4 regions of the Kineosporia sp. NBRC 101677 genome follow, and region 2 is predicted to be linked to each of the others. Evidence: riboswitches for the same ligand, from Rfam matches in the RefSeq annotation. Region 2 holds a riboswitch; each other region holds the start of a gene.

Region 1 (3,632 bases), on a different contig from region 2:
GGGTGCTGGCACACGGGCAGAAGCAGTGGCTGGAGATCGGCATGCTGCTGGTGCAGAACGCGCACGTGCTGCTGCTGGACGAGCCGGTGGCCGGGATGAGCCAGGCCGAGCGGGAAGAGACCGGCCTGCTGCTGCAGCGCATCGGTCAGCAGCGCACGGTGATCGTGGTGGAGCACGACATGGAGTTCATGCGCACCTACGCCTCGTCGGTGACGGTCATGCATCAGGGCAAGGTGCTCGCCGAGGGTTCGGTGGGCGAGGTGACCGCCGACGAGCGGGTGATCGAGGTCTACCTCGGAAGCCGCTCGCACGGGCGGGGTTCTGCAGGTTCGATGGCCGAGGAGGCGAGATAGTGCTCGAGATCGATGGGCTGAAGGTCGGTTACGGGCGGACCGACGTCGTGCACGGGGTGAGCCTGACCGTGGGGGCCGGCGAGATCGTGGCCGTCATGGGCCACAACGGTGCCGGCAAGACCACCCTGCTGAGGGCGGCGGTGGGCCTGCTGCCGGTCTCGGCCGGCTCCATCCGGCTCAACGGTGAAGACGTCACCCGGGCCAGGCCGCACCGCCGGGTCCGGCTCGGCCTGGCCTACGTGCCCCAGGGGCAGCAGTCGTTCGGCCAGCTCAGCGCCCGGGAGAACCTGCAGCTGGTGGCCGACGGCCAGGGCGCGGCCGGCGTCTCGCGGATGAACGAGGCGCTCGACCTGTTCCCGGCGCTGCGCGGTCTGCTCACCCGCCGGGCCGGGCTGCTCTCGGGCGGGCAGCGCCAGCAGCTGGCAATCGCCCGGGCCCTGATCGTCGGGCCGAAGATCATGCTGCTGGACGAACCCACCGAAGGCATCCAGCCCTCGGTGGTCGGGGAGATCGAGGACGCGATCGTGCAGCTGGCCGCCTCCGGGCTCTCGGTGCTGCTGGTCGAGCAGCACATCGGCTTCGCCCTGGAGGCCAGCGCCCGCTACTACGTGCTGGAGTCGGGGCGGGTGAGCGCCGAGGGCGCCGGCGGAGCAGCCAACGAGTCCGGCGTGCGGGCGGCCATGGCACTGGGCTGACCGCGGCACCGCACATCGGGCTCCCGGTCTGCTCAGGCGGACCGGGGGCCCGTTGTGCTGCGCCCCGATCCCGGGCAGGCATTCTGCTCAGGCCCCGAGCCATGGCATGATGCCCGAGCCAGTCACAACTACACATTCACCGCGACGGCAGTGAAGGAAGCCGGTGTGAATCCGGCGCGGTCCCGCCACTGTCACCGGGAAGCAGACCCCCATGCCGTGCCACGGCCCTCCATCGGGCCGGAAGGCCGGGGCGAGCGTCGATCCGGGAAGCCAGGAGACTTCGGCCGTCGCATCCGATCCAGGGCGAGGACCCGAGGAGATCCGATGAGACACGTCTGCCAGGGCGAGGTGCTGCATGCACATCGCTGAGGGGTACCTGCCCCCGCTCCACGCCGCCGCCTGGACGGTGGCCGCCGCCCCGTTCGTCGTGCACGGCGCCCGCTGTGTGGTCCGCGAGGTGCGCGAACGCCCGGAGTCGCGCCTGCTGCTGGGTGCGGCCGGGGCCTTCACTTTCGTCCTGTCCGCCATCAAACTCCCCTCCGTGACAGGCAGTTCCAGTCACCCCACCGGGACCGGTCTGGGGGCGGTGCTGTTCCGGCCACCGGTGATGGCCGTGCTGGGCGCCATCGTGCTGTTGTTCCAGGCTCTGCTGCTGGCTCACGGCGGATTAACGACGCTCGGGGCCAACGCGTTCTCGATGGCGATCGTTGGTCCGTGGGTCGGGTACGGGGCCTACCGGGCCTGCTCGACGCTGGGACTTTCCTTCTCCGTCGGCGTTTTCGCCGCGCTGTCGCTGTCGGACCTGTCCACCTACGTGGTCACCTCGATCCAGCTCGGTCTGGCCCACCCCGACCCCTCCGGCGGTGTTCTCGGCTCGATCGGCGAGTTCCTGGGCATCTTCGCGCTCACCCAGATCCCGCTGGCGATCGCCGAAGGACTGCTGGGCGTGCTGGTGTTCCGCCTGCTGGCCCGGATCGCCCCGGACGAACTGAGCTCGCTCGGCCTGCAGCGCGCCCTGCCGGAATCCACCGTCGCCGCCGAGGAGCGTGCCTGATGGCCACCCGCACCCCGCGCCGCTGGGCCGTCGACGTGGCCCTGCTGCTGCTCGTCTTCGCGATCTTCGCCATCCCACTGGCCCTCCGGCTGAACACCGAGGGGCAGCCCGAGGGCGAGTCGTACGCCGGCAGCGACTCCTCGGCCACCACCAAGGTCGAGGAGATCAACCCGGACTACGACGTCTGGTTCAACCCGCTGTTCGAGCCCTCCTCCGGGGAGATCGAGTCCGGCCTGTTCGCCCTGCAGGCGGCGGTCGGCGCGGGCACTCTCGGGTTCATCATCGGCCGGCTTTCCGGCAACCGCCGCAGGGCCGAGGTCTCCTCCGAATCGTGAGTGCTCCGGCCATCGACACCGCTGCCTGGGCCAGCCCCTGGCGGCAGTACTCCCCCGGCGACAAGGTGCTGCTCAGCCTGGGACTGGTGATCAGCGCCCTGGTGCTGCCGCCCTGGCCCGCCTCGGCGCTGGTCACGGCGGCAGCGCTGGGCCTGATGCTGGGGCCGGGCCGGGTGCCGGTGCACCTGCTGGTGCGGGCGGCCTCGGGCCCGGCCGCGTTCATCGTCCTGGGCACGCTGAGCATCGCGATCACCTGGCGCAGCGAGGGTTTCGGTCCCACGGTCACCTCCGAGACCCTGGCCGCAGCCGCCTCCACCCTGGCCCACGCGGTGGCCGGCACCTGCGCGGTGCTGCTGCTGGCGGCCACCACCCCGATGACCGACCTGCTGTCCTGGGCCCGGCGCCGGGGCGTGCCGGAGGCCGTGGTGGATGTGGCCGGCCTGATCTACCGCCTGCTGTTCGTCCTGCTGGAGTCGGTGAGCGCGGTGCGTGCGGCGCAGACCGCCCGGCTGGGGTACACCTCCCGCCGCGCGGCTCTGCGCTCGGCCTCCACCCTCGCCGCCGCCACCCTGACCCGCGCCTTCGAGCGGGCCCGGCGCCTGGAGTCGGGCCTGGCCGGAAGAGGTTTCGAGGGCGTGATGCGAACCGTCGGCCAGCAGCAGACGTCCTCAATCTGGTTCGTCGGTGGCACCCTGGCCGGGCTCGTGACCCTGGTGGCGGTCTCGCTCGGGGTGGCGCAGTGAACACCGAAGTGATCGGCCTGGAGTTCGCCTACACCGGTGGGCCGCCGGTGCTGGCCGGGGTGGACCTGAAAATTGCCGCGGGCTCACGCACAGCCGTGCTCGGCGCCAACGGTTCGGGCAAGAGCACCCTGCTGCGTTGCCTTTCCGGCGCGCTGAAGCCGACCGCCGGGCGGATCAGTGTGGGCGGCAGCGAACTGCGGCACTCCCGGGCGGGCCTGCGCGAGCACCGGCACCGGCTGCAGTTGATCACCCAGGATCCGGACGATCAGCTGTTCTCCGCCTCGGTGCGCGAGGACGTGTCGTTCGGGCCGGTGAACCAGGGCCTGCCCGACGCCGAGGTGCGGGCCCGCTGCGACGAGGCGCTGCACCTGCTGGCCGCCACTCACCTGGCCGACCGGCCGACCCATCAGCTGTCCTTCGGCGAGCGCAAGCGCGTGGCCATGGCCGGGGCG
Region 2 (3,632 bases):
ATCGGGTCGGCGGTGTCCTGGCCGTAGGAGCGGCTCATGATCACCGCGTCGTAGGTGCCCTTGAGGTAGTCGGACTCCATCTGGTTGTACTCCTGCACCACCGTCTTGACGTCGAAGCCGGCCTTGCGCCACTGGTCGGCCACGACGGTGGCGATCTCGGCCAGCTCCGGCCGGTCGGCGAAGGTGGCCAGGGTGATCTGCTTCGGGGTCTGGCTCGCGCCCCACGGCTCGGCCTGCGGGTAGGTGGGGGCCGGGCGGTTCTGCGCCCAGGTGGAAACCGTGGAGAACAGGCCCTGGGCCGGGTCGGCGGCCCCGGCGTAGATGGTGCCGGCCAGGTCGAGGCCCTCGATCGCCTCGCGGGCCAGTTCGCGCTTGCCGGGGTCGGAGAACACCGGGGAGCTCTGGATCAGGTGCACCGAGACGGTGCGGGGCAGCGGCACGGCCAGCACGTTCTCGGCCCCGACCGGCTCGAGCTGGTCGGCGGGCAGGGCCTGGGCCAGGTCGGTCTGCCCGGCCCGCAGCGCCGAGGCCCGTTGGTCGCCGTCGGCCACGAAGCTCAGTTCGATCCCGGCCAGCGCCGGCTCGCCGCCCCAGTAGGCCGGGTTCGCGCTCAGGTCGGCCGAGGTGGTGCCGTTCAGGGCGGTCATCGTGTACGGGCCGGTGCCCGTGCCGACCACCGAGGGCGAGGCCGGGTCGGCGTAGGCCTTCTCGGCCAGGATGGCCAGCTCGGGGGAGGTGAGGCGCTGGACGAGCACCGGGTCGGGGGTCTTGGTGACGATCCTCACCGCGTTCTCGCCGACGGCGCTCACGGTCAGCTCGGTGCCGGACAGGGCGCGGGGGGCGGGCTCGGCCTCGGCGGCGTTGGTCAGGGACGCAGCGACGGCCTCGGCGTTCATCGCGGTTCCGTCCTGGAACTTCACTCCGTCCCGCAGGGTGAGTTCCCAGGTGGCGGGGTCGGTCTGCTCCCAGCCGGTGGCCAGTGAGGCGGCCGGCGCACCGGAGGCGTCGAGCTTGACCAGCGTCTCCGTGGCGCCCACGCCGTAGCTGGTCACCGCGTCGTCGCTGTAGGGGCTGAGCGCGGCGACCGGAGTGAAGGCGTACGCGTAGCGCAGCGTCTTGCGTTCTCCCGAGCCGCTTGCGGCCTGGTCGTCGGAGCCACCGCCGCAGGCGGCCAGTGAAAGGACGATTGTCGCCCCGATCAGCGTCGTGATCGTCTTGGCAGAACGTGCAGGGTCCATGGAACGGACCGCCTCCAGCACCTCGTGGTTGCGAAACAGTGCCGTGGCCGGTCTCCTGGCTCTCGGGTCGAACGCTGCCGGTGCACCTTCCCAGGCCTGCGCGCCACCTCGACGAGCTCGTCGGGGCGTCGTGCCGGGCCCAGTGGCGCCCGATTCGGACTACGCGAACCGGCACCTTCCCGATCACAGTGGCGAGGGCCGCTCCGGTCCTGCACCGGAATTCCCGAGCACCACGGCCTCGTCAACCTAGATCACCGGTGGCGGTGGCGGCAAGGCGGGCCGAAATGCATGAATGCCTGTTCATCTCATCAGGTTTCGCCTCCGTCGGGGGTGGGCGGGCTGCGACGGCCGAGGGCCGGGCCGGGGTTCAGAGGTCGCCGAGGGCGGTGACCGGGTTCTCCACGCAGTCGGCGACGAACCGCAGCAGCCCACCCGCGGTGGCCCCGTCGCAGACCCGGTGGTCGAAGCTCAGCGTCAGCTGGGTGACCTTCCGCACGGCCAGTTGCCCCTCGAGCACCCACGGCCGGTCGACGATGCGCCCGATGCCCAGGATGGCGGCCTCGGGATGGTTGATGATCGCCGCGGCCCCGTCGGTGCCGAACACCCCGTAGTTGTTGACCGTGAACGTGCCGCCGGTCAGATCGGCCGGAGTGATCCGGCCGTCGCGGGCGGCCGCGGTCTTCTGCTGCAGGGCGGCGGCCAGCTCCCGAGTGGTGAGCCGGTCGGCGTGACGCACGACCGGCACCACCAGCCCCCGGTCGGTCTGGGCGGCGAAGCCCAGGTGGACGGCGTGATGACGGTGGATCTCGCCGTCCTCGACGGTGGCGTTGAGCTCGGGGAAGCGGCGCAGGCCGGCCACCACGAACCGGGCCAGCAGGGCGACGAGGCTGACCGGCTGGGCCGGGGACGCCCAGTGGGCCGGCGCCCCGCCTGACCGCTGGCTGCTGCCGGCGGCGTTGTGGGCGGAGCTGTTCAGGGCGCTGCGAGCGGCCAGGAACGGTGTGGCGTCGGCGTCGACCCAGATGGTGGCTTCGGGGATCTCACGGCGGGAACGGGAGAACTTCTCCGCAGCGAAACGACGGACGCCGGTGAGGGGCAGGCGGTCAAACCCGAGGACGTCGTCGGCCGGGTCTGCGGGCCCGCTCCTCAGTGCGCGCTGCGAGTCAGCAGCGGGCCGTGAGTGGGTGGTGGCCTGCGAGTCGGTAACGGGTCCAGCGTCGACAGTGGCTCGTGCGTCGGCAGTGGGGCGTGAATGTGCCGCGGACCGTGAATGTGCAGCAGGCTCGGCATATTCGGCGGGTGCACCCACGCCGCTGCGAACCCCCTGCTCGGAGAGGTCAGCGGACCGGCTGGTTGCCCGGGCGTCCGCACCACGTTCCTCGAGGGCACGACGGATGTCGGCGCGCATGATCAGGCCGTCCGGTCCGCTGCCGGTGACCAGTCGCAGGTCGAGCTGGGCCTCGCGAGCGATCCGGCGGGCCAGGGGCGAGATGACGCGCACAACAGTGCTGTTCGCATGTCCCGGCGCCGGCTCAGGTCGTGGCTCCTGCCCCGGCTCCAGTCGTCGCTCAGGCTTTCGCCCAGGCCGTTGCTCCGTGCCCGGCTGGTTGCCCGGTTCATTCAGGGTGGGCTCGAGCCGTCCGTCGAGGTCTGGTGTTCTCGTTCCGGGCGCGGCCCAGCCGGTCCGGATCGGCCTGCGGCGCCGGGTTCGGGCGGTAGCCGGCGTGCCGTAACCGATCAGCACGTTGCCGCTCGCCTCACCGGCGCCGGTGCCTCCGCCGACGCTTTCGCCGGTGCCTTCGCCAGGGTCTGTGCCGGTGCTTGTGGGCTGGGGCGGGGCGATCTCGATGCCGGGTTCGCGTAGTCCGCCCATCGAGCCGATCTCGGCTTCGCCGATCCTGTCGGCGTTGTCAGCCTCCCCGATCCTGTTGACCCCGGCGGCCTGGCCAGCCCTGTTGGCCTGCTCGGTCCCGGTGATCCCGCTGGCCCAGCCGATACTGCTGCCCTCGACAACGGTGCCGCCGCTGCTGCCGCTGCTGCCGTGGTCCCGGTGGTGAGCACCGCTGTCACCACCAGCCTCGGTGCCGGCTCTCCCCAGCGCCTCGTCGGCTCCCTTCTCGGCCACGCTGATGAGTGGTGCGCCGACGGGCAGCATCACCCCGGGTTCGGCGTGCAGCACCGTGACGGTGCCGGCGAACGGGACCGGTACCTCCACCGAGGCTTTCGCGGTCTCCACCTCCACCACCGGCTGGTCGATGGTGACCTCGTCGCCGACCTGCACCAGCCAGCCCACGATCTCCGCCTCGGTCAGGCCCTCGCCCAGGTCGGGCAGCAGGAAGTCAGGCATTCTCGTCCTCCCACTGCAGGCGGCTCACGGCGTCGAGGATCCGGTCG
Region 3 (3,632 bases), on a different contig from region 2:
ATGACCACCACCTACCCGGACCTGTTCGCCTCCTCGGTGCCGATCTGCGGCGTGGTGGCCGGTAACCCGCCGCTCATCCCGGACGCCGAGCTCCGGGCCATCCGTACCCCCACCTGGCTCGTCACCTCGCTCGACGACGCCACCGTCGACCCGCAGGCCAACACCGTGCACGCGAGCGAACTGATCCCGCGCTCGCGGGTGACGCTCTACGACGAGGTGGTCTGGAACGGCTACAGGTTCCCCGGCCACTGGTCGTGGATCTACGTGGGCCGCAACGATCCCAGCATCAAGGGCACCCACGTCTGGCAGTGGATGGCCCGGCAACGCACCTGAACCGTATGCCCGGGGCGGGAGTGTCGGGATGAGAAGCTGACCCCGTGATCTCTGTAGCCACTCCCGCCGACCGGACCCCGATCGTCCGCACCCTGGTCGCCGCGTTCTCGTCCGATCCGGTGCTGCGCCACATCTTCCCCGACCAGGAGGAGTACGAGCACGGCGCCGCCGCCTTCTTCGGTCACGTGTTCGACAAGAGGGTCGGCATGGGGGCGATCTGGACCGTCGAGGGCGGTGTCTCGGTGGCGATCTGGGAACCGCCGGGCACGCCCCCGGCCAGCAGCCCTCTGGAACTGCCGGAGCCCGCCGCGTCCCGGCTGCGCGCCTACGACGAGGTCGTGCACGCCGCCTTCCCCGAGTCCTCGTACTGGTATCTCGGGGTTCTCGGCACCCACCCCGACCACACCGGCCAGGGTCTGGGGCGGGCGGTCATGCAGGCCGGGCTGCAGCGCGCGGCCGAGGCCGGGCTGCCCGCCTACCTGGAGACGGCCACCCGCCGTAACGTGGCCCTGTACGAGCGGTCCGGCTGGAAGGTCGTCGCCGAGATCGACGAGCCGGTGCCCACCTGGGTGATGCAGCAGTAGTCCCGCGTGCTAGCCTCCGGCACGAACCGATCGCATCCGGGTGGATGCCAGGGAACTCCGGTGCAATTCCGGGACTGGCGCGCAGCGGTAAGGGCGACGGCGGCACGACTCGCCACTGGGGAGCCTCTCCCTGGGAAGGCCGTGCCACCGGTTGACCCCGAGTCCGAAGACCTGTCGGTTCACGTGTTCGTCGACGGGCTCTCGCGACCAGGGCCCGGGACTGGAGAGGTCATGCGTGGACCCGTCGCCCACCCCTGCCCGGCGCCGCCTGAAGTTCTGGCCCCTGGCCGCCGCGCTGACCGTGGCGTGCCTGGTCAGCGTCGTTATCTCGCTGGCGTTCGGCTCTGAGCACATCCCGCTGGGTGAAGTGGTCTCCGCCGTCACCGACCGTCTCGACGGCAGCGGACCGGGCCGCTGGGACGTCATCGTCTGGGAGCTGCGGCTACCGCGTGCCCTGATGGCGGTGGTCGTCGGTGCCGGACTTGCGGTGGCCGGCGCCGGAATGCAGACACTGGTGCGCAATCCCCTGGCCGACCCGTTCCTGCTGGGCATCAGCTCGGGCGCGTCGGTCGGGGCGACCGCGGCGATCACCACCGGTTCCCTGGCCGGGTTCGGCATCTACGCGGTCTCGGGCGGCGCCCTGCTCGGGGCGATCGGCTCGGCCCTGCTGGTCTACCTGGTGGCGATGACCCAGGGCGGGCTGACCCCGTTGCGGCTGGTGCTGTCCGGAGTCGTTCTCTCGTCCGGACTCTCGTCGATTGCCTCGTTCCTGGTCTTCCTCAGCGACGACCCCCGGGCCGCGGACTCGGTGATGTTCTGGATGCTCGGCAGCGTGGGCGGCGCCACCTGGGAAAAGCTCTGGATCCCGGCACTTCTCGTGGCCGTGCTGGCGCTGGGCATGCTCGCCCTGCACCGCTGGCTGGACGCCCTGGCCGTCGGCTCGGACACGGCCGCAGCCCTGGGAGTGAACGTCGTCGCCCTGCGGACCACCCTGTTCGTCGGCCTGGCGGTGCTGGTCGGGGTGCTGGTGGCGGTGAGTGGGGGGATCGGCTTCGTCGGGCTGATCGTGCCGCATGCGGCCCGGCTGGTGGTCGGCGCTCAGCATCGGGTCCTGCTGCCCGTCGCAGCCCTCGGTGGTGGTGTATTCCTGCTCTGGGTAGACGTTCTCGCCCGACTGGCGGTTCGCCCGCAGGAGATTCCGCTGGGCGTGGTCACCGGGGTGATCGGGGCCCCGTTGTTCCTGCTCCTGATGGGCCGGGGCCAGTACCGGTTCGGCGGCGAACGATGACCGTGGCCCTGCGCGTGAAGGGCGTGTCGGCCCAGCTCGGTGGCCGCGAGATCCTGAGCGACATCGACCTGGACGTTCCGGCCGGGCAACGCCTGGGCATCGTAGGGGTGAACGGCGCGGGAAAATCCACCCTGCTGCGCGTTCTGGCCGGAGTGCTGCGCCCCAGCGCCGGAGAAGTTCAGATTGCAGACGCCTCAGGGCACCTCGAGGACGCCCGTCACCTTGCGTCCCGGGAGCGGGCGCGCCGGCTGGCCTTCGTGCCGCAGGAAGAAGTCGTGGCCGCGGAACTGCTCGTGGGTGAACTGGTGGCCCTCGGGCGAGTGCCCCGGACCCGCCCCTGGTCACGCGGCGGCCAGGACGAAAGAGCCGTGGTCGAGGCGGCTCTGGACGCGGTGGGCCTGGCCGACCGGATCAGTTCGCCGTGCGACCAGCTCTCCGGAGGCGAACGGCGGCGGGCGGTGCTGGCCCGCGGTCTGGCCCAGCAGTGCCCCGTGCTGCTGCTCGACGAGCCCACGAACCAGCTCGACGTCGCCTGGCAGCTCCGGCTTCTCGAGGTGTTCGCCACCCAGTCGCAGACCCTGGTCGCCACCGTTCACGACCTCGACCTGGCGCTGCGCTTCTTCGACACCCTGGCGGTGGTCGGCCGGCCGGAAGGCATCAGCGCCAGACCCGCCCGCATCGTCGCGATCGGTCCACCCGCCGACGTTCTCAGCGCCGCCCACGTCGACGCCCATTTCGGCGTCGGCTCGGTGCAGGTGCCCCATCCCCAGCTCGACCAGCCCCACCTGCTCATCCACCCCCGAGAGGAAACCCGGACCAGATGAACCGCCCCGCCACGAGACTCGCAGTGCTCGCCCTGGGCTGCACCGTCCTGACCGCCTGCAGTTCTTCCGACTCGCCGGAGGCAGCCTCCGGCGCGGGCGCCATCACCGTGGAGAACTGCGGGGAGAAGGTGAGCGTGGACGCGCCGGTCACCGAGCTCTACGCCTACGACGGTGGCATCATCTCGATCGCCCTGGCGGTGGGCGCCCGCGACGAGCTGGTCGCCGTCACCGGCATGGCCCGCGACCAGGACGTGCTCGAGCTGGCCTACCCGGACGCCCGGGTGGACCAGCTCAAGGTGGTCGGCGACGAGTTCCCCACGCTGGAGAACGTGCTCGCGGTCGACCCCGAGATGATGTTCGCCGGCTACGGCTACGGTTTCAGCGAGTCGCGCAACCTCATGCCGGAGATGCTCCACGAACGCGACATCAAGACCTACCTGCTCAGCGAGACCTGCCGGCAGGACGACGGGGCCCGGGGAACGATGGAGGCGTGGACGGCGCTGACCACCGACCTGCGTAACCTGGGCGAACTGACCGGGCACGGCGAGAGCGCCGAGGCGGTGGTGGCCGACATCGAGAAGCGCCGGAGCGCGCTGGAATCCG
Region 4 (3,632 bases), on a different contig from region 2:
TCGTCGAACTCGGCCTCGTGCGGCCGCTCGGCCAGGCCCAGGTCGTGGTCCAGCTTGGCGGCGTGCATCAGCGTCCAGATCTGGGTCTGGATCTGCGGGGCCTTGGCCGGGTCCATCGCGGTGACCGCGGCGTACTCGTCCAGAAGCTGTTCGAGCCGGGCGATGTCGCCGTAGGAGTCGGCCCGGGCCATCGGCGGCACCAGGTGGTCGACCAGCGTGGCGTGCGCCCGGCGCTTGGCCTGGGTGCCCTCGCCCGGGTCGTTCACCAGGAACGGGTAGATCAGCGGCAGGTTGCCCAGCGCGGCGTCGGGGGAGCAGGAGGCCGACAGCGCGAGCGTCTTGCCGGGCGTCCACTCCAGGGTGCCGTGCTTGCCCAGGTGCACCAGCGCGTCGGCGCCGAAACCACCCTCGGAGACAGCCAGGTTCAGCCAGTGGTACGCCGCCAGGTAGTGGTGCGAGGGCGGCAGTTCCGGGTCGTGGTAGATGGCCACCGGGTTGTCGCCGAAGCCCCGCGGCGGCTGCAGCAGCAGCACGATGTTGCCGGAGACGATGGCGGCCAGCACGATGTCGCCGTCCGGGTCGCCGGAGGACAGCGCCCCGCCGGGCGGGTCGACGAACATCTCACCCGGCGCCGGACCCCACGACTCGACCACGGCCTCCTGCAGATCGGCAGGGAGCGTCTGGAAGAACCGGCGGTACACCGCGGCCGGGATCCGGACCGGGTTACGGGCCAGGTCCTCTTCCGACAGCCAGTCCAGGTCCTGCCCGCCGGCCTCGATCAGCCCGTGCACCAGCGCGTCGCCGTCCATCGCCTCGAGGCCGGGCAGCGCCTCGGAGCCTTCCAAAGGCCCGACATCGTAACCAGCTTCAGACAGCGCCTTCAGCAGCACCAGTGCCGAGGCCGGAGTGTCCAGCCCAACTGCGTTACCGATCCGCGCGTGCTTGGTCGGGTAGGCCGTCAGCACCAGACCGATGCGCTTCTGCGGAGCGGGCAGGTGCCGCAGCCGGGCGTGGGCCACCGCGATACCGGCCGCCCGCAGGGCGCGCTCCGGGTCGGCCACGTACTGCGTGAGGCCCTCGGAGTCGACCTCCTTGAACGAGAACGGCACCGTGATCAGCCGGCCGTCGAACTCCGGGATCGCCACCTGGTTGGCCGCGTCCAGCGGGATCAGGCCCTCGGAGTTCTCCAGCCAGCGCTCCCGCGAGGTCAGCGTGCTGATCGCCTGCAGGATCGGCACGTCCAGCGCGGCCAGCGCCCCGATGTCCCAGGTCGACTCGTCACCCCCGGCCGAGGCGTTGGCCGGCCGGTTGCCGCCCGCCGCCAGCACCGTGACCAGCAGCGCGTCGGCCGTGCCGAGCAGCTCCATCAGGTCGTCGGGGGCGGCCCGCAGCGAGGCACAGAAGATCGGCAGGGGCCGCCCACCGGCCTGCTCCACCGCCTGGCACAACGCCTCGACGAAGGCGGTGTTACCCGCAACGTGATGGGCGCGGTAGTAGAGCACCGCGATCGTTGGGCGCCCACTCTCGTCCTCAAGCAACGGACGCTCGAGCACACCCCAGACCGGCGTGCTGCGCGGCGGCTCGAAGCCGAAGCCGGTCAGCAGCAGGGTGTCGGTCAGGAACGAGTGCAGTTCGGTCAGGTTCTCCGGACCGCCCTCGGCCAGGTAGCCGTGCGCCTGGGTGGCCACCCCGACCGGCACCGTCGAGCGGCGCATCAGGTCGGCGTCGGGCAGCGCCTCGCCGGAGAGCACCACCACTGGCACGCCCTTGGCCAGCAGCGCGGCCAGGCCCTCTTCCCAGGCCCGGGTGCCGCCGAGCAGGCGCACCACGGTGACCGCGACGCCTTCGAGCAGGCCGTCCAGGTCTTCCACGGCCACCCGGTTGGGGTTGGCCAGGCGGTAGGGCACCTTGCTCGCGCGTGCGCTGAGCAGATCGGTGTCCGAGGTGGAGATGAGCAGCACAGTGGAGCGCTCGGGAGCCTCAAACGTCACGTACGTCCTCTTCCTCGCCGTCCGCGCGGCGGGTTGCTGCGGTGCGGCACAGTTTCCTGGCTCGGCGTCCGCGTGACGTCCCGGCCTTCCAGCCCTCACAGGCCGTGACCATGGAGTTCTGGAACGTCACTCAGCGCTCACAGTGGCGCGACCGCGCCGGATTCTCACCGGCTTCCTGTCCGCCACACCGCGGTTGCTTTACGGGGCCACTGTGCCAGCCCTCGGCAACCCGCCCAACCCCCGGCCGTGGAGCACCTAAGCTGACCGGGTGTTCGTCGTGCATGCGTGGTGGTCGATCTCTGCCAATGACCCCGCTGACGACGGCTCCCTGGTGCTCTGGGCCGAAGATCCACAGATTCGCACTGCCCCCGCCGAACGCACCGGCCGTCGGCCCAAGATCCGCGAGCACCCCTTCGACGTGCCCTCCGAGGAGCTCCGGCACACCATCACGGATGTCGCCGACCTGGTGGACGAAGGCTGGAAGGAGGGCACAGCCGACCTTGTGCTGCCCTCGTTCCAGCACGCTCCCGGCGGTTCGCCCGAGCTCCTGGACCTGCGTTCGGGCTGGCCCAGTGATCGTGCCGAGGGGGAGTCGGCGCGGCTGTTCCCACAGGTCCGCTGGCGGGTAAGGACGATTGCGGTGCCCGCCTGGCAGGCCCCCCAGGTGTTGCTGGGGTTAGGTAAAGAGCTTGAAGACGCCCCAACGCTCGGATCCGACGTCCGTCACCTTCTCGCTCTGCACCAGTTCGCAGAAAACCTGATCAGCCGCGGTCGCGTGCTTCCCGTCGTGCTGGAGACCCCCGACGGGCACGGAGTCGCTCGTTGGCGCCCGGTGATCACCGGGGACGACGGCGAATGGTTCCGGCATGTGGTGCACACTCTGCCCCCGTCCTGGAATGCCGAGGCCCCCGCCGACCAGAGCGCTGCGGCCGCAGTCGATGCCCTGGTCGACGTGGGAGTGCGGGGCAGGCTCGGGCCTGGCCCGGGTACGGGCGGGCTGGGGCTGCTGGGCTGGCGGCAGGCCCTGCACGGGCAGTACCCCGCGTTCCCGGCGAACCAGCGGCAGATGCGTCACCTGGTCGAGGGCCTGGACACCTGGCAGGCCGAGACGGTGCACGGCGGGCTCGTGCGGGCCGGCTTCCGCCTCTCCGAGCCCACCGACGACGACCTCGACAGCATCCTGCGCCCGGCCCGGATCGAACTGCGCCCGGCCGAGCTGGCGGCCCTGTGGCGGCTGGAGTTCGGCCTGCAGGACGCCGACCAGCCCGGCCTCTTCGTGTCCGCGCAGGACATCTGGGACCGGGAGCCGAGCCTGACCCGGCTGCGCCGCAACGCCCCGCGCCCGCAGGAGACGCTGCTGGCCGAACTGGGCCGGGCCCTGCGGCTCTACCCGGCCCTGCGTGATGCGCTGCTGCACGCGCAGCCCGTCGAGCTCCTGCTCGACAACGCCGGGGCCCACCACTTCCTCACCGAGGCGGCCGGTCTGCTGATCGGCGCAGGCTTCGGGGTGCAGCTGCCCGGCTGGTGGTCACGGCCGCAACGGCTGGGCGCGCGGCTGCAGGCCGGCACCAAGCCCCAGCCCGGAAGGGTCGAGGGCACACCGGTCTTCCGGCAGAACGACATCGTGGAGTACGACTGGCG

Evidence for each region. Region 2 has a riboswitch for cobalamin ahead of QSK18_RS17445 (ABC transporter substrate-binding protein). Riboswitches for the same ligand answer to the same signal wherever they lie in the genome.
Region 1: linked by a shared signal. The riboswitch ahead of QSK18_RS11510 (energy-coupling factor ABC transporter permease) and the one ahead of QSK18_RS17445 (ABC transporter substrate-binding protein) in region 2 are both predicted to bind cobalamin.
Region 3: linked by a shared signal. The riboswitch ahead of QSK18_RS10330 (FecCD family ABC transporter permease) and the one ahead of QSK18_RS17445 (ABC transporter substrate-binding protein) in region 2 are both predicted to bind cobalamin.
Region 4: linked by a shared signal. The riboswitch ahead of cobN (cobaltochelatase subunit CobN) and the one ahead of QSK18_RS17445 (ABC transporter substrate-binding protein) in region 2 are both predicted to bind cobalamin.

What each region holds. Positions count from the first base shown of each region.
Region 1 covers NZ_BSTA01000003.1:576,039-579,670, forward strand. Annotated here, with positions in the region: gene urtD (urea ABC transporter ATP-binding protein UrtD) at 1-353, shown strand, start outside; gene urtE (urea ABC transporter ATP-binding subunit UrtE) at 353-1,048, shown strand; cobalamin riboswitch at 1,202-1,329, shown strand; gene QSK18_RS11510 (energy-coupling factor ABC transporter permease) at 1,404-2,102, shown strand; gene QSK18_RS11515 (energy-coupling factor ABC transporter substrate-binding protein) at 2,102-2,437, shown strand; gene cbiQ (cobalt ECF transporter T component CbiQ) at 2,434-3,180, shown strand; gene QSK18_RS11525 (energy-coupling factor ABC transporter ATP-binding protein) at 3,177-3,632, shown strand, end outside.
Region 2 covers NZ_BSTA01000005.1:312,683-316,314, reverse strand. Annotated here, with positions in the region: gene QSK18_RS17445 (ABC transporter substrate-binding protein) at 1-1,238, opposite strand, end outside; cobalamin riboswitch at 1,267-1,488, opposite strand; gene QSK18_RS17440 (dihydrolipoamide acetyltransferase family protein) at 1,606-3,585, opposite strand; gene QSK18_RS17435 (alpha-ketoacid dehydrogenase subunit beta) at 3,578-3,632, opposite strand, start outside.
Region 3 covers NZ_BSTA01000003.1:162,235-165,866, reverse strand. Annotated here, with positions in the region: gene QSK18_RS10340 (prolyl oligopeptidase family serine peptidase) at 1-333, shown strand, start outside; gene QSK18_RS10335 (GNAT family N-acetyltransferase) at 378-917, shown strand; cobalamin riboswitch at 928-1,110, shown strand; gene QSK18_RS10330 (FecCD family ABC transporter permease) at 1,153-2,205, shown strand; gene QSK18_RS10325 (ABC transporter ATP-binding protein) at 2,202-3,029, shown strand; gene QSK18_RS10320 (ABC transporter substrate-binding protein) at 3,026-3,632, shown strand, end outside.
Region 4 covers NZ_BSTA01000004.1:27,560-31,191, forward strand. Annotated here, with positions in the region: gene cobN (cobaltochelatase subunit CobN) at 1-1,991, opposite strand, end outside; cobalamin riboswitch at 2,021-2,192, opposite strand; gene QSK18_RS12735 (DEAD/DEAH box helicase) at 2,260-3,632, shown strand, end outside.